3 regions of the Neobacillus sp. plas4 genome follow, and region 1 is predicted to be linked to each of the others. Evidence: a T-box and tRNA genes for the amino acid it is inferred to sense, from the RefSeq annotation. Region 1 holds a T-box; the other regions hold tRNA genes.

Region 1 (9,688 bases):
CAATTACAGGCCCTGCTCCATGGCGAGAAAAATCAAATTGCGAATCTTAGTAATACTGCTGCATTGTTAAATCAATTTCTTGATCGGATAAACTGGGTGGGTTTCTATCTCATGGATGACAATAGTGAGCTAGTATTGGGGCCCTTTCAAGGATTGCCAGCTTGTGTTCGCATCCCGCTTGGCAAAGGTGTGTGCGGCACATCTGCTAAGAATATGGAAACCATCCGAGTGGAAGATGTTCATCAATTTCCCGGACATATCGCTTGTGATGCTGCCTCCAATTCTGAAATCGTCATTCCGCTAATTAAGGATGGAAAATTACTTGGTGTCCTGGATATTGACTCACCAGAGAAAAACCGTTTCGATGAATTGGACCGAGAGCAGTTAGAAGGAATTACAGCTATACTTGTTGAGCATTTGTAAATAAAAAACTCGCCGAGGCGAGTTTTTTATATATTCTGTAGTGCCTGCTCTAAGTCTTCTTTTATATCCTCCCATGCTTCCAGACCTACAGACAAACGAAGTAATGTATCCTCTATTCCCATTTTTCTTCGTTCTTCTTTCGGGACGACAGCATGTGTCATCGTGGCAGGGTGCTGTATCAACGTCTCTGCATCCCCTAGACTCACCGCTATTTTTATCAATCTTAAATGATTCATAAATAATTGAGCGGTTTCTTTTGTTCCTTTAATCGTAAACGATATCAAACCACCTGGTTTTTTCATTTGTTTATGCATGATTTTAGTATCATTTTCATAGTCACTGAAGCATGGAAAATAGAGTGTTTCCACTTTTGGATGTGTTTTTAAGTACTCAACAAGCATACTTGCATTCTCACAATGCCGATCCATCCGAACCGGAAGTGTTTTTAACCCCCTTAGTAAAAGCCAAGCGTCAAATGGAGAGATGGTGCCGCCAAAATCCTTCTGCGTTGTTTTTGCTACTCTTTTAATAAATTCACTTGTACCGATTACAAGTCCAGCAATGACATCACCGTGTCCACATATATATTTTGTTGCACTATGAATAACAATATCGCAGCCATGACTGATAGGGGTTTGTAAATAAGGCGAACAAAAGGTATTGTCCACAACGACAGGAATACCACGCTGTTTTGCGACGCTCGCTGCCATTTCTAAATCAACTAATTGCATTGTCGGGTTAATTGGCGTTTCAATATAAATACAACTAGTATTAGGTCGGAGCTCATTTTCCAGCGTTTCACTTGAAGTCATTGCAGAAAAGTCATGGTCAATGTTGTATTTACTCTTTAATAACTCCAGTAAACCAAATGTACAACCATATACGCCTTGAGAACACAAGATATGGTCACCTGTTTTGGTTAAGGCCGTGAGCACAGCAGATACGGCTGCCATCCCAGAGGAAAATGCCAGGCCCGCTTCACCTCTTTCAAGATGCGCCATCCGATCTTCGAGAACTTTAACAGTTGGATTTCCCAGCCGGGAATAAATAAAACCTTCTTCTTGCCCTGCAAATCTCCTTTCCCCTTGTTCAGCACTTGAAAAGGTAAAAGTGGATGTTTGATATAAAGGAGGAACTAAGCTTCCCTTATGCTCATCAGAATGATAACCTGAATGAATTGCTTCCGTTTCAAAACGATAATTTTTATTTTCCAATGTGACCCCTCCTGCTTGTAAACGCTTCCAAATATAGGTTGTTATATCCTATTCATTAACGATAGGAAGGGCACTCAAATCAACTTCATTCAAGTGCCCTTCCATTTATTAGGCCGTTTTCTGTGCAACCACTTTATTTTTACCTGTGCCCTTGGCAAGATAAAGTGCATCGTCTGCCCGTTTGAATAAATATTTATATGTATCATGTTTATCTTTATTCCAATAGGAAACACCACAGGATACCGTTATTTTTGGGAAAGTACATAGTGCTATTGTTTTCACTAGTCTATCGGCTATCGCTAATCCCTCGTCAATTGAAACTCTAGGAAGATAGATGGCTAGCTCTTCGCCTCCCCACCGAGCACCAACGTCATTTCCGCGTATATTCTCTTTGATTAATTTTGCTACCTGAATTAATACATCGTCACCTACCTGATGACCAAATGTGTCATTGATTTCTTTAAAATTATCAATATCAATTAAAATAAAGGTCCCTTCCGGATCATCCTTCATGGAATACTGTATATTTTCATCTAAGAAATTCCGGGAATGAAGTTTGGTTAAATGGTCCGTTATGACCATATGTTGTAGTTCCTCCCTAAGCAATAGATTGGTCAATGCAAGTGATGAATGAAAAAGGAGTGACTGCAAGAGATTAAATGTCTCTAATGTGAAGTAGTTAGGTTTTTGGTGCATCACAATCGTGAATCCTTTTATACTATTGCTTAGAAGGATTGGTACTGCCATTAGGGAATGGAATTTTTTACTGTCATTAATGTGTGGAAGGTTAAAGTCTCCAATAAATATAGATTCTTTTTCTGTTTGTATCTTGGCTTCTAGGAGGTCAGTATAAATCTTTGACTGTTTTGTCAAAAAAAACGGGGTTGTACCTGGAAGTACTCTCAGATTATTGTGATCTTTGGAAAAAAGGAAAAATCCTACTTCCTGGGCATGAAATGTTTGAATAATTTGCTTCGACATAAATTCCATGATTTTATATAAGCGGAAATTTGCATTTAATTCTTGAGAGGTTTCATTCATGGATTGCAGTTCTGAAATGGTCTGTTTAAACTGCTTGTAAATTTGTGCCTCTTCAATTGTGCTGCTAGCTGTATTTGCTAGTAACGTAATCGTGTTAATTGCATGAAATAGCTCCTTATATTTCGTTAACTCTTCTTGTAACTCTTTGGCATCCATATTTATCACCTTTTTATTGCCATTTTCCAATTTTATACATCGATACTATTATAGTAAATAAACAGGTGAGAGTGATAGAGATTTTTTAATTTTTATTTGATTTATTGATGGTTATTCATAGTTTCGTGAATTAACTTGACAGCTCTGCGGGTAAAATTATATAATATTCTTTGTGTAAAATAACTGCAGCCTATGTGAACACGTGAATGGATTCATTTTGTTCCTCATGAGTCAATTGTACTCATATGATGGTGTATCTTGTAACCCTCTGCTGCTAGGGCGAAGGTGCATGAAAACAAAATGGCTATCATTGATGTTTCATAACGGTTTTTATTTTACCAAAATAAAAACACTAAGGAGGAGTCATTCATGGCTCGTTATACTGGCTCTAGCTGGAAAATCTCTCGTCGTCTTGGAATCTCTCTAAGCGGCACAGGTAAAGAATTAGAAAAGCGTCCTTACGCTCCTGGACAACATGGTCCTAACCAACGTAAGAAGCTTTCTGAATACGGATTGCAATTACAAGAAAAGCAAAAACTTCGTCACATGTACGGAGTAACTGAGCGTCAATTCCGTAACCTTTTTGATAGAGCAGGCAAAATGGGTGGGGTTCACGGTGAAAACTTCATGATCCTACTTGAATCACGTCTTGACAACGTAGTTTACCGTTTAGGTTTTGCTCGTACTCGTCGTGCAGCTCGCCAATTAGTTAACCACGGTCACATTTTGGTTGATGGATCTCGCGTAGATATTCCATCATACCGTTTAGCTGCTGGTCAAACAATCACTCTTCGTGAAAAATCACGTAATCTTGATGTTGTTAAAGAAGCACTAGAAGTAAATAACTTCGTACCTGACTATTTAACATTTGATGCAGACAAGCTTGAAGGTACTTTCACTCGCTTACCAGAGCGTTCTGAATTACCTGCTGAAATTAACGAAACTCTTATCGTCGAGTTCTACTCAAGATAATAAGTTCGAAAGAAAGACCGTGCCATTTACTTGGCACGGTTTTTTTATTTTCTTTTTATCCATTTGATTGCCCTTGCATATAAGAATGCAAGTATGGCATATAGGATGACAACCACTGCTGCGGTCAAAAGGCGTTCTGATAATACCCCGTCAGCGTATAGCACTGGTCCTAGTCCAAAGAAAGTAACGAGGAGTAGGAGAATGATAAAAAAAGCATGAATTAGAAACTTCATAATAGTACCTCCTGTTGTGAATCTATAATCATTAACGATGTCGGTACGTTTAATGTTACGTTTTTGATTGTAAACTGAAGTTTGCATTTTAGTGTTAAGCACGTTATTGTGACCGTATTTTTCTATTTCTACTTTTACGGGCACAAATAACGATTTATTGTTACCGTATTTTTATCTTTCCCGCAATTACGGGCACAATTATCAAACGATTGTTGCCGTATTTCCACTCCTGCAAGTCAAGTCCTAAAGAAAACCGACCTAAAATCAGGCCGGTACTCTACAATATTAATATCTAATAAGCGTGTACTTCTTCTTACCTCTTCTAATAATCGTAAACTGCCCTTCAATCCGGTCAGACTCTTGTAATTCATAAGATGTATCTGTAATTCGCTCACCGTTTACTGTAACGGCGCCATTTGAAATGTCCTCGCGTGCCTGGCGCTTGGAAGGTGAAATTTTCGCTGCCACTAATAAGTCAACCAAGTTGCCCTCTACATCTGCTGCATTAAATGATGGTACATCTTTGAACCCTTGCTCGATTTCAAAAGCGGATAGACTTCGAACATCACCACTAAATAATGCTTCCGTTATTTTAATCGCCTGCTGTAACGATTCTTCCCCATGAATCAAACGAGTCATTTCCTCCGCCAAAGCCTTTTGAGCCTTACGTAAATGCGGTTCCTCTTGAACGGACTTTTCTAAGCCTTCGATTTCTTCGTGTGACAAGAAAGTAAAGTACTTTAAGTATTTAACTACGTCCGCATCTGCGGCGTTGATCCAGAATTGGTAGAATTCATAAGGAGTCGTCTTTTTAGCGTCAAGCCAAACTGCTCCGCCCTCTGTTTTTCCGAATTTAGTACCGTCCGCTTTTGTAACAAGTGGAATGGTTAATCCAAATGCCTTAGAACCTTCCGGCTGCATTTTACGAATCAATTCAAGGCCGGAAGTGATATTCCCCCATTGGTCACTTCCTCCAACCTGTAACTTACAGTTGAAATTCTCATAAAGGTGATTGAAATCCATTGCTTGGAGAATCGTGTAGGTAAACTCTGTAAAGGAAATCCCTGATTCAAGTCTTGAAGCAATTGTATCCTTTGCAAGCATATAATTAACCCCAATATGCTTCCCAATATCTCTTAAAAACGTAACGATATCCATGGATCCAGCCCAGTCATAGTTATTCACCATAATAGCCCCATTTTCACCATCAAAGTCAAATATCGCAGCTAACTGTTTTTGAATGCCCACTACGTTTTTCTGTACAGCTTCTAGTGTTTGGAGATTACGCTCTTCACTTTTTCCACTCGGATCACCAATCAGACCTGTTGCACCACCAACTAAAACAACTGGACGATGTCCGTGCTGCTGAAATCTTCTCAGCGTTAAAAACGGCACCATGTGACCGATATGCAAACTGTCTGCTGTTGGATCAACTCCACAGTAAAGGGAAATTTTCTCCTTTCCCATTAAATCTTTAAGACTCTCTTCATCTGTCTGCTGGTAGATAAGTCCCCGCCAAGCTAAATCCTGTAATAAATCCATGTCATTGTCCTCCATTTACTCAAAATAAAAACAAAAAGCGCCCCTGCAAAATTGCAGGGACGCATATACGCGCGGTACCACCCGGCTTGAGGAATGAATTCCTCCAACTCGAAAAATTAACGGTTTTTGACCGTTCTCCGCTACTTCTATATTCACGGGGAAAGCTCTGGGACGTAATTCACTCTTCTATTTGTATCAGCTTACACCAGCCGCTGACTCTCTATTAACAGGGATAGAAGAACTACAGTAGATTCCCTTCAACGCTTGATTATTTAATTTATAACTTATAGAATTTTTACCATAATATACTTCTGTTGTCAAACATGAACTGGTAATATCAGAAAAATGTAGAAGTTTGTCATTTTTATAATCCTCATTATGCTATAATATATGTGATTTTAAACGAGGTGATTCTATGAATGATAAATTGCAAGCATGGAAAGCGAAAGCAAAGTCCATACCCAGCTTGTTTACCCATAAAAAAACTGTAAAAGGCGCACGAATTACCTACCAGGTATTTTGGAACCTTTTGCTGCTAGTTATGACGGTCGTCATCCTAGGGGGAGCATTTGCAACGGGTGTGGGTGCGGGATATTTTGCCTCGCTTGTTAAGGACGAACCTGTCCGGTCTTACGACAGCATGAAAAAGGATATTTATAATTATACAGAAACTTCGGACTTATATTTTTCTGATAATGTTTATCTTGGAAAGCTGAGGACAGATCTTGAACGTGAAGAGGTAAAAATTGATCAAGTATCTGATTTCCTTATAAAAGCAGTCATTGCAACGGAAGATGAGTATTTTTATACACACAAAGGTGTTGTGCCAAAAGCTGTTTTTCGTGCACTTTTCCAAGAGGTAACCAACTCTGCTGTTCAATCAGGCGGTAGTACTTTAACACAGCAATTAATCAAGAACCAAATTTTAACAAATGAAGTTTCATTTGAAAGAAAAGCAAATGAAATCTTACTTGCCCTTCGCTTAGAGAAATATTTTAGCAAAAAGGAAATTCTTGAAGCGTATTTAAATGTTTCAACCTTTGGAAGAAACTCATCAGGTAAAAATATCGGTGGCGTTCAAGCAGCTGCAAAAGGCATATTTGGAAAAAATGCTAGTGAATTAACTCTTCCACAAGCTGCCTTTATTGCAGGTTTACCACAAAGTCCCTTTGGGTATACACCTTTTACTCGAGAAGGTACAGTAAAAAACAATTTAGAGCCAGGGCTTACTCGTATGAAGACCGTTCTAAAACGAATGTATGATGGCGGTCATATTGATGAAACACAGTATGCAGAAGCGTCCGCCTACGATATTACAAAGGATTTTGTTCCAGCAGGAGAAAATCCTCTTGAAAAATATCCATACTTATCATTTGAAATTGAAAAGCGAGCTGTCGAAGTATTAACCAATGTATTGGCGAAAAATGATGGCTATGATGAGACAGCTTTAAAGGAAGACGAGAATCTTTTTTATAAGTACAAAACATTAGCAAAGCAAAATTTAAGACAAAATGGATACGAAATCCATACAACGATTAACAAAGAAATATATGATGTATTTCAAGAAGTAAAAAATAACTACCCGCATTATGGACCTGCTAAGGCAGAACAGAAACTTGATCCGGAAACGAATGAACCAATTACTGTTATGGAACCAGTTGAAGTAGGCGCAATGCTCATTGAGAATAAAACAGGTAAAATTATCAGTTTTGTGGGTGGAAGAGACCATAATCAACAAGAATTGAATCATGCAACGGGTGCTGTTCGTCAAAATGGTTCTACCATGAAGCCTTTACTTGTTTATGCACCTGCTATAGAACTTGGAAAAGCTTCACCAGGTACTCCATTACCGGATGTAGCTTTAAGACTTGAACCCTCTATTTCGAGACCATGGCCAAACAACTATGACAGACGATACAGCGGGATTACTTCAGCAAGACATGCACTAAAGAAATCTTATAACGTTCCAGCTGTTAAGCTATACAAAGATATACTTGATCAGCAGCCTGCAAAATATCTTGAAAAAATGGGCTTTACCTCCCTAAGAAGTGAGGATTATACCAATCTCTCAACTTCTATTGGATCAATGAAAAATGGGGTAACTGTCGAAGAAAACACCAATGCATTTGGTACCTTTGCAAATCAGGGTAAATTTATTGATGCGTACATGATTGAAAAAATAGTGGATAAAAACGGCAAGACTATCTACCAGCATGAGGTAAAACCAGTCGATGTTTTCAAACCGCAGACAGCATTTTTGACGCTTGATATGATGCGGGATGTAATCAAAAGTGGTACTGCAGCTGGTCTCAACAGTAAATTGAAGTTTAGGGCCGATTGGGCAGGTAAAACTGGGACTGGACATGATTATCATGACAATTGGTTTGTGGCTACCAACCCAAATGTAACGTTTGGAATCTGGAATGGCTATGATACGCCGAAGTCATTAAAAACTGGCGGGATGTCCTATTCACAAAGAACGAACAATTTATGGGCGGCATTAATAAATGCAGCATATGACATTAAACCTGAGTTAATTAGTCCTGCTGAATCATTTCCTGTACCAGCAGGAATTGTAAAGCGCTCGTACTGTGTCGTTTCAGGCCTGTTGCCTTCTGATGCCTGTTCAAAGGCAGGGTTAGTCGAAAGTGATTATTTTAACGCTGATAATGTTCCTACAAAACGAGATGATAGTTTAATTGCTGGGAACTATGTGCAAATTGGCGACAAAAAGTATTTGGCATTAGATTCTACACCAGCCGAATTTTCGCAGCAAGGAGTCATCCTAAATCCTGACTTCATTGCGCAAATGGTTGGAAAGAATTTTAGCAATCCTAGTCAGCTAATACCTAAAATGGATCGTTGGGCAAATATTTTAGTTTCTAATAATAAAATAGTCGATAATGGCAAACACCCTGATGGTGTGACGCTTTCACTATCCGGTAACAACCTTATTTGGTCACAGCCGGCCGATAATGATATCGTTGGGTATCGTGTGTATCACAATGGTAAAAAGGTCGCAAGTATCAAAAGCGGTTCAAGCCTTTCCTTCACTGCTTCAGCCGGTTCTTATTATGTTGCGGCTGTAGATATTGCTGGGAAGGAATCACCTCCCTCTAATAAAGTGGATGTTGGAGTTACACCTATTGAATAACGGAAAAAGGAGCTTGGAAAGATTCCCAAGCTCCTTTTTTTAGGCTGTCGAGGAGGTATTGGCAGCCTTTATGGTTTTTGGCAATGGTTTAAAGTGGACTAGTGCTGATTCGTGTATTGAGGACAAATCTTTGCTCGGTGCTCATGCGTTTCGTCCTCAAGCCCCTGTATTGAGACAAATCTTTGCTCGGTGCTTCTGCGTTTCGTCCTCAAGCCCCCGTATTGAGGACAAATCTTTGCTCGGTGTTCATGCGTTTCGTCCTCAAGCACATGTATTGAGGACAAATCTTTGCTTTGTGCTCATGCGTTTCGTCCTCAAGCCCCCGTATTGAGGACAAATCTTTGCTCGGTGTTCATGCGTTTCGTCCTCAAGCCCCTGTATTGAGGACAAATCTGACCAACGGCTAGAACAATTTGTCCTCAAGCCCCTGTATTGAGGACAAATCTTTGCTCGGTGCTTCTGCGTTTCGTCCTCAAGCCCCTGTATTGAGGACAAATCTTTGCTTTGTGCTCATGCGTTTCGTCCTCAAGCCCCCGTATTGAGGACAAATCTTTGCTCGGTGTTCATGCGTTTCGTCCTCAAGCACCTGTATTGGGGACAAATCTGACCAACGGCGCGAACAATTTGTCCTCAAGGCACATAAAAAAATAATGCCTACAAAAATACCTTTTCTCTACATTCTGAAAAAGGAGCTTGGAAATCCAAGCTCCTTTTTCCGTTATCTTCCTACTATGACGATTCACTTTTTTGATAATTTCTAATTGGATAGAGTGCTTTTTCAAGGGTAAGTAGATTTTTTTCCGTTATTTCCGCTTTCCTTGGGATTGGCTTGTACATATCATGTGGATCATCCCAATGTGCAGGAAGAGTAACTGGTGCCTTTGCTTGCCAGAAATCCAGCCAATCCTTCGGCAAGTTGCCATAACAGTTTGATTTTTCAGTCATCTCCATCC
Region 2 (9,688 bases), 1.3 Mb from region 1:
TCAGATTTATTATCTACTTTGATTACATCAAATTTCTTACCATCAATGCCGCCATTTTTATTAATCTCATCTACAGCCATTTCTATACCTTTTGCCATAGATTCACCATAAGAAGCAACATTACCTGAGAGTTCCATGTTTACTCCCAATTTAATCGTATCTGAATTGCCGCCTGAACTATCCTTTGCGCCTCCAGCACATCCAGCCAACACACCTGCAAAGATGGTTGAAGCCATAAACACACTTGCTAATTTCTTTTTCATGGAATTTTCCCCCTTGATTGAATTTTCTGATACTATTTTTCATAGTTTAGTATCTTCTTTGACCCATGAATTTTGTTTACTAGGTAAATTAACTGATTACATTTGTTATTGTAGTACTTTTTTCGTTATTAGTCTAGTATATTATTTTAATATTTCAGAACTTTATTTTTATTGTAAATATTGAAGCGCTTTCTTTGTTGTTACAGCAATTATTAAACGAAATTAGAAAAACGCTATATTAACTATTTTTGCGGTATATTAAAGGTAAAATTTACTATTATTGTTAAATATTCAATACCATTTAATTGGTACGATTGAATGGCTTTCCATAATAGTATAGATAAAAAAGGAAAGAAGACATTTTTCGTCTTCTTCCTTTAATTCAGAAATATCCTTTACCACCTATGTGCCTTTGCGTTTGATCTCAATATAATGTTATGTTGAGATCTTTGTGTTTGCCCATTTACCTGAGTGGTAACACGCTTAGGACGTGTCCAATTATGGTGAAACTTTTGAGACTGTGGATCCAAATTATCTTGATAACTCACAATGAATCACCTCAATAGTTAGGATTTGGATACTCTGAAAAGCGATATTACTGGAATATCTGTCATAGTATTTGATTTGATAGCTAGAAAAATACCCCTTAAATACAAAACTGCAGATGAACATTACTAAAAAAACGCATGGATCTCCCCATGCGTTCATAGTATGATGGTTCTTTTACTAAGACATTATCCTCTTTTCTCCTTCTATTGCTTGAATCGGATCAATATTTTGCGTAAATTCAAGTGTTCCAATGTATTTTCCATTCTCATCCCTAACGGCAAAATAACGAATATACACATATTTATCACGGAACTTAATCCAAAAGTCTTCCGTATCTTTTCTCCCTGCTTTAAAGTTAGCTAACAGTTCTTCTACAACATGGACACTTCTTGGTGGATGACAATTTTGTACCGTACGTCCAATAACTGCTTTTGTTCGAGCAAAGATTCTTTCTTTTCCGTGTGAAAAATAGCGAACAACATCGTCCTGATCAATAAACGTGAGATCGACAGGTAATTGATTTAACAGGAGTTCAAGCTGCTTTAATGATAATATCCCGGTTTCCATTTTTATATAACCTTCAGAAATCGCCTTTTCGTCTAAAGCGTGCCTTTCTGGTTTCCATACTCCAGCAGGGGCTATTAGACAATACCCAATTTCATCACTTTCACGGGCAATTTTTACCCATTCATCTTCAGTAAAATTGTTTAATGCCATTGGAAAAAGAATATTTTCCTCCCGATAGATCATGGTTGTTACTTCTTGAATAACAAAATTTAATGCTTCCATTACTGCCTGTTTGTCTCCATTATAAGAAGTTAACTTCTGCCTAGCATCTTTAATACCATCGCGAATAAAATCATTAATACGCCACATGTTCGTAGTGGGTCCAAAAATGCCATACGTTTCTAAATAAGGGAAAATCAAATTTTCTTTCCTGCTATAGTGCTTATCGATATCAAGAAGCAAATTGATATCTTCTATGAGCTTAAGCACATTTTCAGGACTATCTGCCTGAACAAATTTCCCTAAATCCCCTTGGATAGTGATATTAGCAAGCTTATCAAGCTCTCTATTTTCTAAAATGAAAGTATGGATAGGATGTCCAGGAATTTCCTCAGGCTTATTGGTTTTTTCAATTTCTTCAATAGAATCTTTAAAAATTTCTGTGTGCTTAGCATGTAGTTGGTGCATTTCCTCAACAGAAAGACCTCCATAATCATGCTGAAGCTGTGAAATTTCATCAATGGTGATTTTTCCGATAAATGCATCAAAATGTGCTTTGACCTCGGCCACATTCTTTCCAGCATGAAGGTCCTCAAAGATTTGTTTTAATATTGCTTGGCGTTTATTTGGATTGTTTGAACGTAGTTCACGATTATTTATGAATTCACTCATCAGGATTCTCCTATCAAATGGTTTATTTTTAAATTGGTAATGATAATTAATCTCATAGTTAAAATAACACCTTTTCATCAGCCTGTTTGTGATTAACATCATTGATGTGGAAATTAACGTATGAAATGTGAAAAATATAAGAACAAAAGATAGACCAAGAAATTGACAGTATATCGTTCCCATGATATATTTATCTCGAATTAGAGATATTTTAATCCGAGGGATTACAAGTAACTCCAAATGATTTATTAGCGCGATAACGGGAATATAGTGGAATACATTTATTGGAGGTATAAACGTGAACAATTTAAAAGGAATACACCATGTAACAGCCATTACAAGCAGTGCAGAGAAGAATTATGAGTTCTTTACTTTTGTTTTAGGTATGCGGTTGGTTAAGAAGACTGTAAACCAGGATGATATTCAAACCTATCATTTGTTTTTTGCAGACGACACCGGCAGCCCTGGAACTGATATGACATTTTTTGATTTTCCTAGCATTCCAAAAGGTGTGCATGGAACAAATGAGATTTCAAAAACCTCATTTAGAGTTCCTAACGATAGGGCGATAGATTATTGGGTAAATCGTTTTGATCGTTTGGAGATAAAGCATTCGGGGATTAAAGAACAATTTGGTAAAAAAACAATCTCGTTCGTTGATTTTGATGACCAACACTATCAATTAATTTCGGATGAAAATAACGAGGGTGTGGCTGCCGGTGTACCATGGCAAAATGGTCCGATTCCATTAGAATATGCCATAACAGGTTTAGGTCCCATTTTTGTTCGGATTGCTAATTTTGACTATTTTAAAGAAATGATGGAAAAGGTATTACTCTTTAAAGAAATTGCGCAAGAAGGTGACTTTCATTTATTTGAAGTGGGTGAAGGAGGAAATGGTGCCCAAGTTGTGGTTGAATATAATGCAGTTCTTCCACCTGCACGCCAAGGTTTCGGAACAGTCCATCACGCTGCATTCCGTGTGGAGGATCGTTCTGTACTAGACGAATGGGATCAACAAATGCGTCGTTTCGGCTTCCAAACTTCAGGTTTTGTCGATCGCTACTTTTTCGGATCTCTTTATGCTAGAGTTGCCCCTCAGATTTTATTTGAATTTGCAACAGATGGCCCTGGATTTATGGGAGACGAACCATATGAAACGCTTGGTGAAAAGTTATCACTACCACCATTTTTTGAACCAAAACGTGACCAAATTGAAAAATTAGTGCGTCCAATTAACACAGTAAGAAGTACATTGAAATTTACAAAAGAATAAGAAAAGCGCAAGCGCCCTGGTCAGCGGCGTATGGCCTGGAGCGCTCCAACTGAGATAAAGGAAACACGAAGAGCCGGAGGCGATTCGATGTCGACTTATCGTAGGTAGGTAAAAATCCTGAAGGGATTTTTACTCGCGGAGAGCGAAGGACACTAGCCGCTAGGGCGCTGGAGCTGGACAGTAAAAATAGAGCGGATCCCTTGGGAATCCGCTTTTTTGCCTATTATTATAAGGTTGTAATGATCGGTCCGTTTTTTGTAAGGATGATCGTATGTTCGTACTGTGCAACATAACTTTCCTCAGTCACATAGGTCCAGTCATCACCTTCAACTTGAAAAACTTCCTCTTCCTTGGTTGAGATAAAAGGTTCGAATGCAATTACCATTCCTTCCTTTAAAAGTTCGTCATCCCAGGTGTCATGATAATTATAAATATGATCTGGCGCTTCATGTATTCTCCGACCGATTCCATGACCAGTTAAATTCATAATAACTGTTAAACCATGCTGACGTGCCGTTTGAATAACAGCTTTCCCTAGCCCGCTTTTCTTTGAACCAGGTTTTGCCTTTTTTAGACCTGCTTCAAATGCTAATTTTGCAACATCACAGATTTTTGTTAATATCTCTTCCCCTTCACCGACAACAAATGAGATACCTGTATCGGCGAAATAGCCATTTTTAGAACCAGATACATCAATATTTACGATGTCTCCTTCTTTTATAACTCTTTTCCCAGGAATTCCATGCGCTACTTCCTCATTTACACTAATACACGTATATCCAGGAAAGTCATATTCACCCTTTGGTGCTGAGATTGCCCCTGCCTTTTCGAAAAGCTGGCCCGCTAAATCATCTAGTTCCTTTGTAGTTATACCAGGTACTGTTCTTTTTACCAATTCATCTCTTATTTCGGCACAAATTTTGCCGATTTCTTTTAGTGCTTTTATATCTTCTTCTGTTTTTGCAATCATGTATTTTCCCTACTTTATCAAATTAATATCGTTGTAAATTTTCCATTCTTATATTTTAGGCTTACTTAATATAAAAATTCAAGTATATTTCTTTATAGCTATATTCCTAAAAAATTAATCTTCTTAGCTCCAATGGGCTGGCCTCACTAATGAGGCTGGTAATTTAGTGCGTTTATTCCCCTTAGCTGCATTCACTTGGGCCTGGGTAAGAAAAATACTCCCAGTAAGATTTGCTCCACTGATTTCCGTATCCCTAAAATCCGCTCCGATGAAATCACTCCATCTAAGGTCTGCGTTTCTAAGGTCTGCAGCAATTAGTAAGGCGCCTCTAAGATTTGAGCCCCTTAGATCGGCTCCTTTCAACTTTGCCCCTAAATAATCCATTCCGCGACGTGTATCTTTTTGCTTTTTAGTGACTTGAGCACGAACCAACTCACTTGTACGAATCAGCAGCTTGTTTACCTTATCTCTATGTTGATTCACATCGATGCTCAATATGAACTTTGGACTTTTACCGGCCAGTTCTTCAGTCTCAACAAGACTTTCATTTAATTCTTTATAGATTGACTTTGCAGCATCTGTAGTTAGTGCTTCATATAGGTACCATAGCATCTCATGAAGTTGCTGCATAATTGGATATACAACAAACATCTCTTGAGCAACATCCTGGTTTAAACGCCAATCCTTTCCATTATATGTGAGTTGAGATACCTTTTGACCAGCCCCAAAGCATTCATAAGCCGAACAGCCACGAAACCCTCTATTTCGAAGGTCATTATGTATGCCACATAGATAATTGGATTGTAAATTACGGCAAGGAGTCCCGCCGTCTTTATCAAAGGCGAAATCGGCTGATTTTGCATAAGGCAGTGCCACGCAGCACAAACCAAAGCAATTTTCACAGTCAGCACGTAAATTATTCAAAGTATTGTCGTCTATTACTAATGCGCAAGACATAATAAACACACTTCCTTCTATTAAAAAACTTACCTATTAATCCATTTGAAAAATCTCAACTAGATTTTATCTTAACACAGATACCTAAGTTAGAACTGCACGGGCATGATTTCCTCCTATTCGTACTATTATCGGTATAGATAAAGCTGATTCAGGTACGATTAAAATTATTATTAATTTTTACAAAAGCAATAAAACATAATTTTCTTACACTATTTATCGGTCTTTTTGTCCTTAGGGACAAACAAAAAAGAACAACCTTTTTAAGTGTTGTTCTTCATTGCTATTTTACGCACCTTAGAGGATTCGAACCTCTGACCGTACGCTTAGAAGGCGTATGCTCTATCCAGCTGAGCTAAAGGCGCATATTATGGCGGAGAAGGAGGGATTTGAACCCTCGCGCCGGTTACCCGACCTACACCCTTAGCAGGGGCGCCTCTTCAGCCTCTTGAGTACTTCCCCATAGACATAAAAAATGGCTCCGCAGGTAGGACTCGAACCTACGACCGATCGGTTAACAGCCGATTGCTCTACCACTGAGCTACTGCGGAACAATGGATATTCTAATAATTTTGCTTCGCAAAAAATTCTAGTGGGCCTAAATGGACTCGAACCATCGACCTCACGCTTATCAGGCGTGCGCTCTAACCAGCTGAGCTATAGGCCCATATGGAGCGGGTGATGAGAATCGAACTCACAACATCAGCTTGGAAGGCTGAGGTTTTACCACTAAACTACACCCGCATTACTAGAATTGGAGGCAACACCCGGATTTGAACCGGGGATAAAGGTTTTGCAGACCTCTGCCTTACCACTTGGCTATGCTGCCTTTATGCATGGCTGGCTGGGCTAGCTGGATTTGAACCAACGCATGTCGCAGTCAAAGTGCGATGCCTTACCGCTTGGCTATAGCCCAATAATAAAAATGAAATGGGGCGACTGATGGGAATCGAACCCACGAATGTCGGAACCACAATCACCATTATGGTTATTTTCACCTTTGTGAAAAAAAACCTGGTAAATTTGCTTCGCAAAAAACTTTGGTTATTTTGCTATGCAAAAAAAATTGGTGGAGGGGGACGGATTCGAACCGCCGAACCCTGAGGGAGCGGATTTACAGTCCGCCGCGTTTAGCCACTTCGCTACCCCTCCATATAAGAGACCTTACTAATCATAACATTTAAAGGTGGCTCAGGACGGAATCGAACCGCCGACACAAGGATTTTCAGTCCTTTGCTCTACCGACTGAGCTACTGAGCCACACATCTATACCAACGGTAGGTCAACTACCGGAATAAAAATGGCGGTCCGGACGGGACTCGAACCCGCGACCTCCTGCGTGACAGGCAGGCATTCTAACCAACTGAACTACCGGACCAAAGTTTTTTCAAGTGTTTTTCTTGAAAATAACTAACTTTAATTGCGGGGGCAGGATTTGAACCTACGACCTTCGGGTTATGAGCCCGACGAGCTACCAGACTGCTCCACCCCGCGACAGTAAAAATTATTACATTTAACTCATGCCCATAGCTTGTATGGACTATATCAATCTCAGGAAGCCAATTCAAGCAGCAGTTCAATTGATGCAACTCGCACATTATTATGATGGAGGAGGAAGAGGGATTCGAACCCCCGCGCGGTTTAACCCGCCTGTCGGTTTTCAAGACCGATCCCTTCAGCCAGACTTGGGTATTCCTCCAGATAAATGGACCCTGTAGGACTCGAACCTACGACCGGACGGTTATGAGCCGTCTGCTCTAACCAGCTGAGCTAAGGGTCCATAAACACTAACATTAATAACAACATTAGCATTAAATTCATTTATAGCGGCGGAGGGGATCGAACCCCCGACCTTACGGGTATGAACCGTACGCTCTAGCCAGCTGAGCTACACCGCCATTTTCAATAACTATAAATGGAGCCTAGCGGGATCGAACCGCTGACCTCCTGCGTGCAAAGCAGGCGCTCTCCCAGCTGAGCTAAGGCCCCATGTTAATGTAATCTTCGACTGGTCGGGAAGACAGGATTCGAACCTGCGACCCCTTGGTCCCAAACCAAGTGCTCTACCAAGCTGAGCTACTTCCCGTTATTTAATGGCGCGCCCGAAAGGAGTCGAACCCATAACCTTCTGATCCGTAGTCAGACGCTCTATCCAATTGAGCTACGGGCGCATAATATTGGAGCGGAAGACGGGATTTGAACCCGCGACCCCCACCTTGGCAAGGTGGTGTTCTACCACTGAACTACTTTTGCACAAATTTAAATGGTGCGGGTGAAGGGAGTCGAACCCCCACGCCTTGCGGCGCCAGATCCTAAGTCTGGTGCGTCTGCCAATTCCGCCACACCCGCATATTAAAAGTTATTTTGCTGGCGCAAATGGAAGTTTATTTTGCTCTCGCAAAAAAACTTGGTGAGCCATGAAGGACTCGAACCTTCGACCCTCTGATTAAAAGTCAGATGCTCTACCAACTGAGCTAATGGCTCGTACAAGGAAATTTATTTTTTCTACTGAGAAAAAAATCTGGTGCCGGCTAGAGGACTTGAACCCCCAACCTACTGATTACAAGTCAGTTGCTCTACCAATTGAGCTAAACCGGCACTATTGGGAAGTTTTTTTCACTTTCGTGAAAAAACTTTGGTGGAGGATGACGGGATCGAACCGCCGACCCTCTGCTTGTAAGGCAGATGCTCTCCCAGCTGAGCTAATCCTCCATATTATTGAAAAAGTTATTTTTCGCCGTTCCGAAAGGAAAGTTATTTTTGCTATCGTGAAAAAAACTCTTGTTATTTTCTAACGAAAATAACTTGGTGACCCCTACGGGATTCGAACCCGTGTTACCTCCGTGAAAGGGAGGTGTCTTAACCACTTGACCAAGGGGCCATCATGAAAATTCAGGAAAAAATTTAAAAAACCAAATGGGCTTTGCCTGGCAACGTCCTACTCTCACAGGGACAAAGTCCCAACTACCATCGGCGCTGAGAAGCTTAACTTCCGTGTTCGGTATGGGAACGGGTGTGACCTTCTCGCCATTGCTGCCAGACTATTTAATTGAGGTTCATTCCCTCAAAACTAGATAATGTCAGAAGAAGTTAGTAAAAACGAGTTCATCTTTTAAAAATTGGTTAAGTCCTCGAACGATTAGTATCAGTCAGCTCCACACGTCACCGCGCTTCCACCTCTGACCTATCAACCTGATCATCTTTCAGGGTTCTTACTAGCTTGACGCTATGGGAAATCTCATCTTGAGGGGGGCTTCATGCTTAGATGCTTTCAGCACTTATCCCGTCCGCACATAGCTACCCAGCGATGCCTTTGGCAAGACAACTGGTACACCAGCGGTGCGTCCATCCCGGTCCTCTCGTACTAAGGACAGCTCCTCTCAAATTTCCTGCGCCCACGACGGATAGGGACCGAACTGTCTCACGACGTTCTGAACCCAGCTCGCGTACCGCTTTAATGGGCGAACAGCCCAACCCTTGGGACCGACTACAGCCCCAGGATGCGATGAGCCGACATCGAGGTGCCAAACCTCCCCGTCGATGTGGACTCTTGGGGGAGATAAGCCTGTTATCCCCGGGGTAGCTTTTATCCGTTGAGCGATGGCCCTTCCATGCGGAACCACCGGATCACTAAGCCCGACTTTCGTCCCTGCTCGACTTGTAGGTCTCGCAGTCAAGCTCCCTTGTGCCTTTACACTCTGCGAATGATTTCCAACCATTCTGAGGGAACCTTTGGGCGCCTCCGTTACTCTTTAGGAGGCGACCGCCCCAGTCAAACTGCCCACCTGACACTGTCTCCCACCCCGATCAGGGGTGAGGGTTAGAATTTCAATACAGCCAGGGTAGTATCCCACCGACGCCTCCACCGAAGCTGGCGCTCCGGCTTCTCAGGCTCCTACCTATCCTGTACAAGCTGTACCAAAATTCAATATCAGGCTACAGTAAAGCTCCACGGGGTCTTTCCGTCCTGTCGCGGGTAACCTGCATCTTCACAGGTAGTATAATTTCACCGAGTCTCTCGTTGAGACAGTGCCCAGATCGTTACGCCTTTCGTGCGGGTCGGAACTTACCCGACAAGGAATTTCGCTACCTTAGGACCGTTATAGTTACGGCCGCCGTTTACTGGGGCTTCGATTCAGAGCTTCGCTTAGAGCTAACCCCTCCTCTTAACCTTCCAGCACCGGGCAGGCGTCAGCCCCTATACTTCGCCTTGCGGCTTCGCAGAGACCTGTGTTTTTGCTAAACAGTCGCCTGGGCCTATTCACTGCGGCTCTT
Region 3 (9,688 bases), 800 kb from region 1:
GGTTAATGCTTGTTTCGATGCAAGAGCTGCCTCATTCTCTTGTTCACGTAAAACAATTCCTATCATCGCTGTAAAAATGGCAATCGCTGCACTATTTGATAACACAAGTGGTAAGCCAATCGTATTGACAAGTGCAATCATATCAATTCTATCTGTGTATATAATAAGTAATAATTGCATATGTAAAACTGGAGGAAAAACCCCAATAAATAATGCCTTCAGCGGAGAAATAACGCGTTCATTGGAAAAAAATCTTGCCGTTAATCCTGCAAGTAAGCCTGTTATAGGATTGACAAGGCCATTCGCTAATCCCCCAACACCGCCAAGAAAAAGGAGATGGATTCCAGTAATAACCCCAGCGCCAAAACCAAGTATCGGCCCGCCTAATAAACCCGCAATCACAATCGCAACAAGACTCATGCTAACAATTAAATGTTGATCCTCTACTGGAAAAATAACTAGATTATGACTGATGAATCCATCCTCATGTATGACAATCCCTGTAACCGTACTAGCCATTCCAAATAAACCAAACACTCCTGCATGAACGAGCGACATCTTCATACTATAATTACGGTACATTAATGATTTGAAACCAGGTGTCCGTGTCATCACAAATGCAATAATAAGAAGTAGTCCCAAACGTTCAAACAATATAATCGTTAAGTTTTCCATTTCTTTTCTCCCCTAGAGGCAATGCCAGACTGCGATTGAATATAAAATTTATTAAAATCTACAATGGATTGGGATTGCCTTCTTGATAGAATAGTTCCCAAATATGCACCTAGAAAACCAATAGGAATGGTAATTATACCTGGATTATATAGAGAAAAAATTGCCTCTCCTCTAATCCAACCATCACTTGGATTCATAATGTAAGGACCTAAAATGACAAATAATAAAGAAGCAGCAAGTCCACTAAACATCCCTATTATGGCGCCAACTTGAGTAAAGCGTTTCCAATAAATCGTTAATAAAAGAACTGGGAAAATACTTGACGCGGCAACAATAAAAGTCATCGAAACGAGAAATGTTACATTAATGTTCTCTAAACGTAATGCAAATAAGGTGGAAATCAATCCGATTCCTAATGCCGACCAACGAGCTACCCTCAATTGCTCCTTCTCCGTTGATTTCCCTTTTTTCAAAATATGATGAAAAAAATCATGGGAAAAAGCTGTTGTGGCGGAAATAACAAGCCCTGCAACGACTGCAACAATGGTTGTAAAGGCAATCGCAGAAACAAATGCCAATAAGAAGTCACCTCCAACCGCCTTTGCAAGTAATGGTGCAGCTAAATTTCCAGTAGGGTCCAGTAACATTAGCGATTCATATCCCAAGAATGCGACAGTCCCAAGCCCTAAGACGAGTGTCATCACATAAAAAATTCCAATGATCCATGTTGAACTGATTAGAGACCTGCGAACCTCAAAAGCATTACTAACCGTAAATAGTCGTATCAATATATGAGGCAATCCTGCAGTTCCAAGCACTAAAGCAAGTTGTAGCGAAAGAAATTCCAGTGGATGATCAAATAAATTTCCAGGAAGGAAAAATTTCTCTTCTAATGGCGTACCAGTTTTTACTTCTCCAATCAGCTCCGCAACATCCCAATTAAAATGAGAAAGAACGATAAGTGTGAGGAGAAATGTTCCTGACATAAGAAGAACGGTCTTCACAATCTGTACCCAAGAAGTCGCAATCATCCCACCCACAACGACAAAAATCGTCATTAATCCCCCTATGACAATGACGGAAATAGAATAATTGATATCAAGCAGCAAACGAAGTAAAAATCCTGAAGCAACTAGTTGAGGGATTATATATAGGATGGAAATGATAAATGTACAAAATGCCATAAGTAATCGCATACTCTCACTTGGAAATCGTGAACAAATGACATCTCCAAGTGAATATTTACCTAAGCGGTGAATAGGTTCAGCAACTAAAAATAATACAACAAGATAAGATACTAAAAAGCCAATGGAATATAAAAAACCATCATAGCCACGAATTGCAACCATCCCAACGATACCGAGAAAGGAGGCTGCACTAATGAAATCGCCAGCAATGGCCATTCCATTTTGAAAACCTGATAATGACCCAGCAGCAATATAAAACCGATTAGTTGTTTTACTTCGTTTGGCTGCCCAATAGGTAATAATCAATGTACAAACAATAATATAAATAAGGAATAAAAAATAAGTAGGATTCACAGCGATTCCTCCTTAGCGCTGGCTTCTATCTGTCGTTCAATTTTTTTTGCTGTTGTATGATTTAGCCAACAGAAGAACCATGTCATCGGAATTTGTAAAAATGCATAAAACCATGCCCAAGAAATATTATAAATAAAGCTTGGCCGAGTCATCACATCAGGAATGAAAATAAGAGATAAAGGAAGCAAAAAATAAAACAGTAATGCAGCAGCCAAAGCAGGCGCCATCAACTGCTTTTTCTTACGTATTAAATGTAAAATTCGCTCCTCCATTTCATCTTCCTCCTGTTTTTTAAAATCTGAAAAATCAATAAAGTATTTCAATTCAAATAATACATGAAGGGTTTAAACAAGTAAAGTTGATACAGAAACTCTTTGCGGTTAAAGCCGACAGGATTCTATATAATTTAAAAAGATCATGCCGATACTATGGTAGTAAGTTTTCTTAGTGGATCGATTTCAACTATGATTATTAAATACCCGAGTAGCAGCACACATGTATTTATCTATTCGATAGACGATTTAGAACGCTTTCTGCAGAAAAAAGAGTGCTTCCAATAACGTGTCGGAAGCACTTTTTTCGCTTTTATAATCATCGTTAAAGAGAAAAGTGCTTTAATATAACTCGGAAGCATAATAAATGGTGACCCACTAGAGAAAATACATATCCCTTCTCATTTCTGATGCCTTTTCATGTTTCCAAATTCCAAACATTATACATTCCTCTTTTTTGCACATTACTAGGTAGAACACGGCCCATTCAGAAAGGTGCCGTGTTCTACAAAAAATTTATTTTGCTACTACTAACCCAGGAATCGCTTCATTCCAAAGTTTATGAAGTTCATCAACGGTATCCTCAATTATAGGTTCACCATTTACAGATACAATCAATTTCCCATCGTTCGTTACCGAGCCGATTTGGCTCGCATCTGTCCATAGAGTTTCAAATTGCTCTTTGTTTTCTGCTTTTACCGTTACTAAAAATCTTGATTGTGATTCACTAAATAACACTACCGTTGCGTCACCTGTTAAGTTAACTTCAACACCTAAAGCTTGTCCCTTAAACAAACTCTCAGCTAAGGCAACAGCAAGTCCGCCTTCAGATAAATCATGTGCAGATACGACAAGACCTTCTCTAATTGCAGTCGCAAGTATGTTTTGACGGTTCGCTTCAATTTGTAAATCAATGACTGGCGCTTTTCCTGAATATTTTCCAGCAATTATATTTTGCAATTCACTGCCACCGAATTCAGGGAGCGTTTCACCAATTAAATAAACAAGGTCACCATTATTTTGGAAATGGCTTTGTGTTACATATTTTGTATGTTCGATTAGTCCAACCATACCAATGATTGGTGTTGGAAGAATCGCTTCGTCTTTTGATTGATTATACATGGAAACATTACCGCTAATCACTGGTGTCTCAAGAGCAAGACATGCCTGGCTGATCCCATCAATGCTCTCTTCCATTTGCCAAAATACTTCTGGATCGTTCGGGTTCCCATAGTTCAAGCCATCTGTAATGGCAAGTGGTTTTGCACCAGAACAAACAAGATTACGTGCTGCTTCAGCAACGGCAATTTGCCCACCCACTTTTGGATCTAAATAAATATAACGAGAATTACAGTCCGTCGTAATCGCAATGGCTTTATCCGTTCCATCGATTTTCACGATTGCTGCATCAGATCCAGGACCAGCAATCGTGTTTCCTTGTGCCTCAGCGTCATATTGCTTGTATGCCCATTCCTTACTAGCAATGGTCGGCTGCTGTAAGAGTTGTCTTAACATCGCTTGATGATCGTCAACCGCTGGCACTTCATTTTCCATCGCTTGAAATTCTTGATAGTATGCCGCTTCTTTTGATGGCAAATGATAGACAGGTGCTTCATCAGCTAAGATATTGACAGGAATATCTGCGACAATCTCATCATGCTGCTTAATACGGAAGGCTTTTTCCTCAATAACTTCACCGATTACTGCCGCATCCACATCATGTTTTGCAAAAATATCAAGAATTTCCTGCTCCTGCCCTTTTTTCGCAACTAATAACATACGCTCCTGTGATTCAGACAGCATAATTTCATATGCATTCATGCCTTCTTCGCGCTGTGGAACAAGGTCAAGATTCATTTCAACACCTGTACCAGCTTTAGCTGCCATTTCACTCGCAGATGATGTTAATCCTGCCGCACCCATATCTTGAATCCCTACTAATGCATCCGAATGAACGACTTCTAAGCATGCATCCATTAATTTTTTACCGATATGTGGATTACCAATTGCGACTGCAGATGAATTTTCTTCTTTTCCACCTTCAACAACCTCTGAAGAAAATGATGCGCCACCAACTCCATCCTTTCCGGTATCCCCACCAGCATAAATCACGACGTTTCCTACACCAGCAGCAACACCCTTTTGCATATCGTCATGATTAATTAGTCCAACAACCATCGCATTGACTAATGGATTTTCTTCATATTGCTTATCAAATTGGATCTCGCCACCAACCGTTGGAACATCGATCACATTGCCATAGCTCGCAATCCCACGGACAACCTCAGAAAATAACATTTTCGTATGGTCATTATCTAGATTGCCAAAACGTAAGGAATTCATGGCTGCAATTGGTTTTGCTCCCATTGAAAAGACATCACGCATTATTCCACCAACCCCAGTTGCTGAACCTTCAAATGGCTCGACAAAAGACGGGCTATTATGACTTTCAATTTTAAAAACAACGGCTTGATTGTCACCAATATCAACAACCCCAGCACCTTCACCAGGCCCTTGTAAAACATGACTACCTTTCGTTGGGAACCTTTTAAGTAATGGTTTCGATGATTTGTAGCTACAATGCTCGGACCACATGGCAGAGAAAATGCCTGTTTCCGTGTAGTTCGGATGACGTTTTAATAGATCCTTTGCTAGTTGATACTCTTCGTCTGTTAATCCCATTTCCTTGTATATTTGTTCATTTTCAATTTGTTCCGGGCTAATATTATGTTGCGACATCAATCGTTACCTCCAAAAAATAATTAAATTTGTTTGTTAAATAAGACGATATTCAGATGGCTAGGAATTATTTGTTGCTAGCTTGATCGTCTGCATTTGTTCTTCCATTTGATATAAACCAGTGTTTCTTTGCTTGTCTTTACTTAGTTCTAGTCTGTCTTGTTTTCCATTAGTGCTTCTAACTCTTTTTGGCTATATCCTGTCAGCCAACGGGCCATAATTTATCCTTCCTTTTTTCTTTTTCTTTTATGAGAGTGGAACAATAATCTACAGGTGGTGAAAGCTTACTTTCTATAAAGAAGCGTATGTTCGTATGTATATCAGTTAGGTAAATCAAGCTGCCATGGCACACCGGAACGATCAACTAGCCAACCAAATTTTTGACTGAAAACCATAGTCCCCAATCGGCATAAAGGCTCCCCCACCATCATTTAATTTTTGATAGAGATGGTCAATTTAAGCTTCTGATTCGCAAGTAACATAGTTCGAAAATGAAGGCGTGAAGGAAAACTCATGTTTTATATTACTGTCGATACACATAAATTCCTGCCCTTTTAAAGAAAAACGGCTGCCAACACAGTTCCTTCTTCCCCTCTTCGTTAGCTCCATATCGAACGATACTATAAATCTGTTAAGATTAAAAGGCATTTTCAGGTATTTCACCAATATTTTAGTAATAGCCTTGGAAGGCGGTCTTTACACCATGGGAAAAACAAAAGTGGAATTTTGGACAAACCAGTATGTCGTTGTATTGATTCATTTATTGAATAGAAAAAGAGTGCCAGGTCAGCTTGCAATTGAAACGTAAAATTTGAGTAAAACAAAATCAATTCTTATCTTTTTCTATCCTTTCTTAATAAATAAATAAATAAGCTCACAAACCTTGTTTTATCAACGTTTGTGAGCTTATTTATATTTATTAAAATGAACGTACTTTGTTCTTTGTGATACCGGTGGTCGGGGTCGAACCGACACTCCTCACGGAACACGATTTTGAGTCGTGCGCGTCTGCCAATTCCGCCACACCGGCAAATCGTTGGCAGGGGTAGTAGGAATTGAACCCACACCAAAGGTTTTGGAGACCTTCGTTCTACCTTTAAACTATACCCCTAAATGGAAATTGGAAAGTTATTTTCACTAACGTGAAAAAACTATGGTTATTTTGCTTCGCAAAAAACATTGGTGGAGGGGGACGGATTCGAACCGCCGAACCCGGAGGGAGCGGATTTACAGTCCGCCGCGTTTAGCCACTTCGCTACCCCTCCACATCGGAGAAATAAATAATTAAATTTTATGGAGGAGGAAGAGGGATTCGAACCCCCGCGCGGTTTGACCCGCCTGTCGGTTTTCAAGACCGATCCCTTCAGCCAGACTTGGGTATTCCTCCGCAGTAATACTAAATGTTGAAAATTATGTTGCTTAGTAAAATACTTTTGTATTTTTACTTCATAAAAATACTTGGTAGCGGCGGAGGGGATCGAACCCCCGACCTTACGGGTATGAACCGTACGCTCTAGCCAGCTGAGCTACACCGCCAAATATCTGATTAAATTGTAAGTTATTTTCACTATCGTGAAAAAACTTTGGTGGAGCCTAGCGGGATCGAACCGCTGACCTCCTGCGTGCAAAGCAGGCGCTCTCCCAGCTGAGCTAAGGCCCCATTTTGTTAATTTGAAGATGGTCGGGAAGACAGGATTCGAACCTGCGACCCCTTGGTCCCAAACCAAGTGCTCTACCAAGCTGAGCTACTTCCCGATAAAATATGGCGCGCCCGAAAGGAGTCGAACCCATAACCTTCTGATCCGTAGTCAGACACTCTATCCAATTGAGCTACGGGCGCATTATTGAAAGTTATTTTCGCCAACGCGAAAAAACTCTGGTGCCGAGGACCGGAATCGAACCGGTACGGTAGTCACCTACCGCAGGATTTTAAGTCCTGTGCGTCTGCCAGTTCCGCCACCCCGGCAACTTTGGAGCGGAAGACGGGATTCGAACCCGCGACCCCCACCTTGGCAAGGTGGTGTTCTACCACTGAACTACTTCCGCATTCATCATGAAAGTTATTATATTGCTATCGCAAAAATAATAAGTGCGGGTGAAGGGAGTCGAACCCCCACGCCTTGCGGCGCCAGATCCTAAGTCTGGTGCGTCTGCCAATTCCGCCACACCCGCATAGTATAAAAACGAACTAGAAAACTAAGTTACTAACTTCGCCACTTCGTATCGGCGACATTGATAATAATACAACGAATTCCGACAGAAATCAACAACAAATTTTAAAGATTTTTTTTAAAAGTTAAAAGCTACTGTTATTATACCAAAATACAGTATTTAAGCGAAAAGATATAAAAATGTTTTAGAACCTTTTTTATGGGTAAAAATACAATATACTTTATTCCCATAAAAAGGAGCTGAATTACCTTGAGCTATTACCAGAAAAAAGACGCTGAAAAAACCATTATGAACCAAGCAGATCAAGAAGAACACACTAGTAACGGTGAAAGATCTCCTGAGTTTGATGTTTTCGGTACAGCGCTGAATGACCTCCACAGTCCATTCGAATTTTAAAAAGCCCAATGTATGAATGAGAGGCAGCTCTCTTTTGTACATTGGGCTTTTGCTTACCTTTTAATTGCTTTTAAAACAATTGCTTCACCAACAAAGGAAATTATCTTATCATTCTCGATAACCATCCTAAACTTATCCTTGATTCCTTGTGAAGATTTAAGAATGTAATTCGTTAACTGATTTTTTTCAGAATCGGCTAGTTTCATGTTTGAACACCATGGATCAAAGAAAAATGTCTTCTCAAATCGGTGCCATTCAAAGACTTCTAAACCGCTATCCTCAAGTTTCTGAATCCATTCGGATTTTTTCCAGGCACGAAAATGACTGTAATCACGCATTTTTTCAATCGAATTATAAAATTGATCAAACTCTTGTGTCTCTGGGACTACATTATCATCCAATAAGAATTGCCCTTTTGGCTTTAAAACTCGATGTACTTCCTTTATAAATAAATCCACATTCGGAAAATGGTGCGGTGCAATCCTGCAGGTGACAATATCAAATGCGTCATCTGCAAAAGGCAGCTGTTCAGCATCTCCATGTACAAATTCTACATTTTTGTGACCATTTCCTTTTATGAACTTCTCGGCCTCAATCAGCATTTTCTCCGTAAGATCAACCGCTGTTACTTTTTTAACCAGCGATGCAAATGCGTTAGCAGTATGCCCGCCGCCTGTAGCAATATCGAGCATAACCTCCTGACCCTTTAGATCTGCCATTTCGACCATTTTTACTAAGTCTTTTCCATCCTTATGAATCGGACTGGAAACATATGAAGCCGCATTTTTTCCAAATTGTTGTTGAACTTCTTTCTTAATATCCATACGGAATCACCTCTTCATTCTATTTTAAGCCATCCTGTTACGTAATAGAATTACGAGGTTTTTATAATTTAAGATAAGAAATACTTATATTTCCAATTCAACGACCACGGGGCAATGATCACTTCCCATAATTTCACAATGAATATCTGCGTTGATAAGTTGGTCACGAAGTTTTTCGGAGACGATAAAATAATCAATCCGCCACCCAATATTCCGCTCACGAACCTTGGCCATATAGCTCCACCATGAATATGCCCCTTCTTTTTCCGGATAAAAATGCCTGAAGCTGTCCACAAAACCTGACTCTAGCAGCGCAGTCATCTTTCCACGTTCCTCTACAGTAAAACCAGAATTCCCTAAATTTGATTTAGGATTTCTCAAGTCAATTTCCCGGTGCGCCACATTTAAATCCCCGCAAAGAACAACCGGCTTTAGCTCGTCTAATTCTTTCAGATGAGAGATGATTCGATCTTCCCATTCAAGCCGGTAACCTAATCTAGCCAAATCTCTTTGTGAATTTGGTGTGTAAACATTCACTAGATAAAACTTTTCAAATTCTAATGTTAGGATTCGGCCTTCATCCTGTGAATCCTCATTTCCTAAACCATAACTTATAGAAATCGGTTCAACCTTTGTAAAAACTGCAGTGCCGGAATAGCCTTTTTTCACAGCATAATTCCAATATTGATGATAACCCTCCAGTTCAAGGTTGATTTGACCTTCCTGTAATTTTGTTTCTTGCACACAAAAAATATCTGCATTAACTTCTTTAAAATAATCTAAAAATCCTTTATTTACACAGGCTCTTAGGCCGTTAACATTCCAAGATACAAGTTTCATTCGGATTCCATCTCCCTTACTGCTTATCTCTTTATACGACTGTCATTTTAACACAAAACAAGGCAGCCCGCAGGTGCCTTGTTTTATGGAATAAAATATTGGTCCGCTAATTCTCCTGAGAAAAGCTGTGAAACTGGTACGATTTTAATATTTCTTTTCTTAAATTCATCCATTGATTGAAATACTCCAATTGAACATTCCTTTCCTGTAACTCCTACATGTCCAATGG

What was found. The T-box of region 1 lies ahead of tyrS (tyrosine--tRNA ligase). A T-box ahead of a tRNA ligase gene usually reads a tRNA of that ligase, here a tRNA-Tyr.
Region 2: it encodes a tRNA-Tyr, which carries the amino acid that the T-box ahead of tyrS (tyrosine--tRNA ligase) is inferred to sense. The anticodon was not compared.
Region 3: it encodes a tRNA-Tyr, which carries the amino acid that the T-box ahead of tyrS (tyrosine--tRNA ligase) is inferred to sense. The anticodon was not compared.

Annotation. Positions count from the first base shown of each region.
Region 1 is NZ_CM170152.1:4,726,388-4,736,075, forward strand. Features, by position in the region: gene AC2TFD_RS23855 (GAF domain-containing protein) at 1-423, shown strand, start outside; gene megL (methionine gamma-lyase) at 450-1,637, opposite strand; gene AC2TFD_RS23865 (sensor domain-containing diguanylate cyclase) at 1,746-2,834, opposite strand; gene rpsD (30S ribosomal protein S4) at 3,204-3,806, shown strand; gene AC2TFD_RS23875 (DUF6954 family protein) at 3,851-4,039, opposite strand; gene tyrS (tyrosine--tRNA ligase) at 4,325-5,581, opposite strand; T-box leader at 5,634-5,851, opposite strand; gene AC2TFD_RS23885 (transglycosylase domain-containing protein) at 5,997-8,735, shown strand; gene AC2TFD_RS23890 (acetoin utilization protein AcuC) at 9,465-9,688, opposite strand, start outside.
Region 2 is NZ_CM170152.1:3,419,750-3,429,437, forward strand. Features, by position in the region: gene AC2TFD_RS16970 (ABC transporter substrate-binding protein) at 1-263, opposite strand, end outside; gene AC2TFD_RS16975 (YpzG family protein) at 659-811, opposite strand; gene AC2TFD_RS16980 (DUF438 domain-containing protein) at 990-2,210, opposite strand; gene AC2TFD_RS16985 (ring-cleaving dioxygenase) at 2,509-3,486, shown strand; gene map (type I methionyl aminopeptidase) at 3,713-4,456, opposite strand; gene AC2TFD_RS16995 (pentapeptide repeat-containing protein) at 4,580-5,413, opposite strand; tRNA gene AC2TFD_RS17000 (tRNA-Arg) at 5,705-5,778, opposite strand; tRNA gene AC2TFD_RS17005 (tRNA-Ser) at 5,785-5,875, opposite strand; tRNA gene AC2TFD_RS17010 (tRNA-Asn) at 5,890-5,964, opposite strand; tRNA gene AC2TFD_RS17015 (tRNA-Ile) at 6,007-6,080, opposite strand; tRNA gene AC2TFD_RS17020 (tRNA-Gly) at 6,084-6,157, opposite strand; tRNA gene AC2TFD_RS17025 (tRNA-Cys) at 6,169-6,242, opposite strand; tRNA gene AC2TFD_RS17030 (tRNA-Gln) at 6,255-6,329, opposite strand; tRNA gene AC2TFD_RS17035 (tRNA-Tyr) at 6,481-6,565, opposite strand; tRNA gene AC2TFD_RS17040 (tRNA-Phe) at 6,601-6,673, opposite strand; tRNA gene AC2TFD_RS17045 (tRNA-Asp) at 6,715-6,791, opposite strand; tRNA gene AC2TFD_RS17050 (tRNA-Met) at 6,834-6,907, opposite strand; tRNA gene AC2TFD_RS17055 (tRNA-Ser) at 7,020-7,112, opposite strand; tRNA gene AC2TFD_RS17060 (tRNA-Ile) at 7,120-7,193, opposite strand; tRNA gene AC2TFD_RS17065 (tRNA-Met) at 7,238-7,311, opposite strand; tRNA gene AC2TFD_RS17070 (tRNA-Ala) at 7,330-7,402, opposite strand; tRNA gene AC2TFD_RS17075 (tRNA-Pro) at 7,423-7,499, opposite strand; tRNA gene AC2TFD_RS17080 (tRNA-Arg) at 7,508-7,584, opposite strand; tRNA gene AC2TFD_RS17085 (tRNA-Gly) at 7,592-7,666, opposite strand; tRNA gene AC2TFD_RS17090 (tRNA-Leu) at 7,678-7,762, opposite strand; tRNA gene AC2TFD_RS17095 (tRNA-Lys) at 7,822-7,897, opposite strand; tRNA gene AC2TFD_RS17100 (tRNA-Thr) at 7,936-8,011, opposite strand; tRNA gene AC2TFD_RS17105 (tRNA-Val) at 8,050-8,125, opposite strand; tRNA gene AC2TFD_RS17110 (tRNA-Glu) at 8,220-8,294, opposite strand; rRNA gene rrf (5S ribosomal RNA) at 8,339-8,454, opposite strand; rRNA gene AC2TFD_RS17120 (23S ribosomal RNA) at 8,533-9,688, opposite strand, start outside.
Region 3 is NZ_CM170152.1:3,923,553-3,933,240, forward strand. Features, by position in the region: gene AC2TFD_RS19555 (LytS/YhcK type 5TM receptor domain-containing protein) at 1-675, opposite strand, end outside; gene AC2TFD_RS19560 (solute symporter family protein) at 663-2,216, opposite strand; gene AC2TFD_RS19565 (DUF485 domain-containing protein) at 2,213-2,488, opposite strand; gene purL (phosphoribosylformylglycinamidine synthase subunit PurL) at 3,005-5,227, opposite strand; partial or broken gene AC2TFD_RS19575 (VOC family protein) at 5,548-5,858, opposite strand; tRNA gene AC2TFD_RS19580 (tRNA-Leu) at 6,176-6,257, opposite strand; tRNA gene AC2TFD_RS19585 (tRNA-Trp) at 6,265-6,338, opposite strand; tRNA gene AC2TFD_RS19590 (tRNA-Tyr) at 6,408-6,492, opposite strand; tRNA gene AC2TFD_RS19595 (tRNA-Ser) at 6,522-6,614, opposite strand; tRNA gene AC2TFD_RS19600 (tRNA-Met) at 6,687-6,763, opposite strand; tRNA gene AC2TFD_RS19605 (tRNA-Ala) at 6,812-6,887, opposite strand; tRNA gene AC2TFD_RS19610 (tRNA-Pro) at 6,906-6,982, opposite strand; tRNA gene AC2TFD_RS19615 (tRNA-Arg) at 6,991-7,067, opposite strand; tRNA gene AC2TFD_RS19620 (tRNA-Leu) at 7,105-7,193, opposite strand; tRNA gene AC2TFD_RS19625 (tRNA-Gly) at 7,199-7,273, opposite strand; tRNA gene AC2TFD_RS19630 (tRNA-Leu) at 7,318-7,399, opposite strand; gene AC2TFD_RS19635 (hypothetical protein) at 7,649-7,795, shown strand; gene AC2TFD_RS19640 (class I SAM-dependent methyltransferase) at 7,849-8,619, opposite strand; gene AC2TFD_RS19645 (exodeoxyribonuclease III) at 8,704-9,459, opposite strand; gene AC2TFD_RS19650 (divergent polysaccharide deacetylase family protein) at 9,543-9,688, opposite strand, start outside.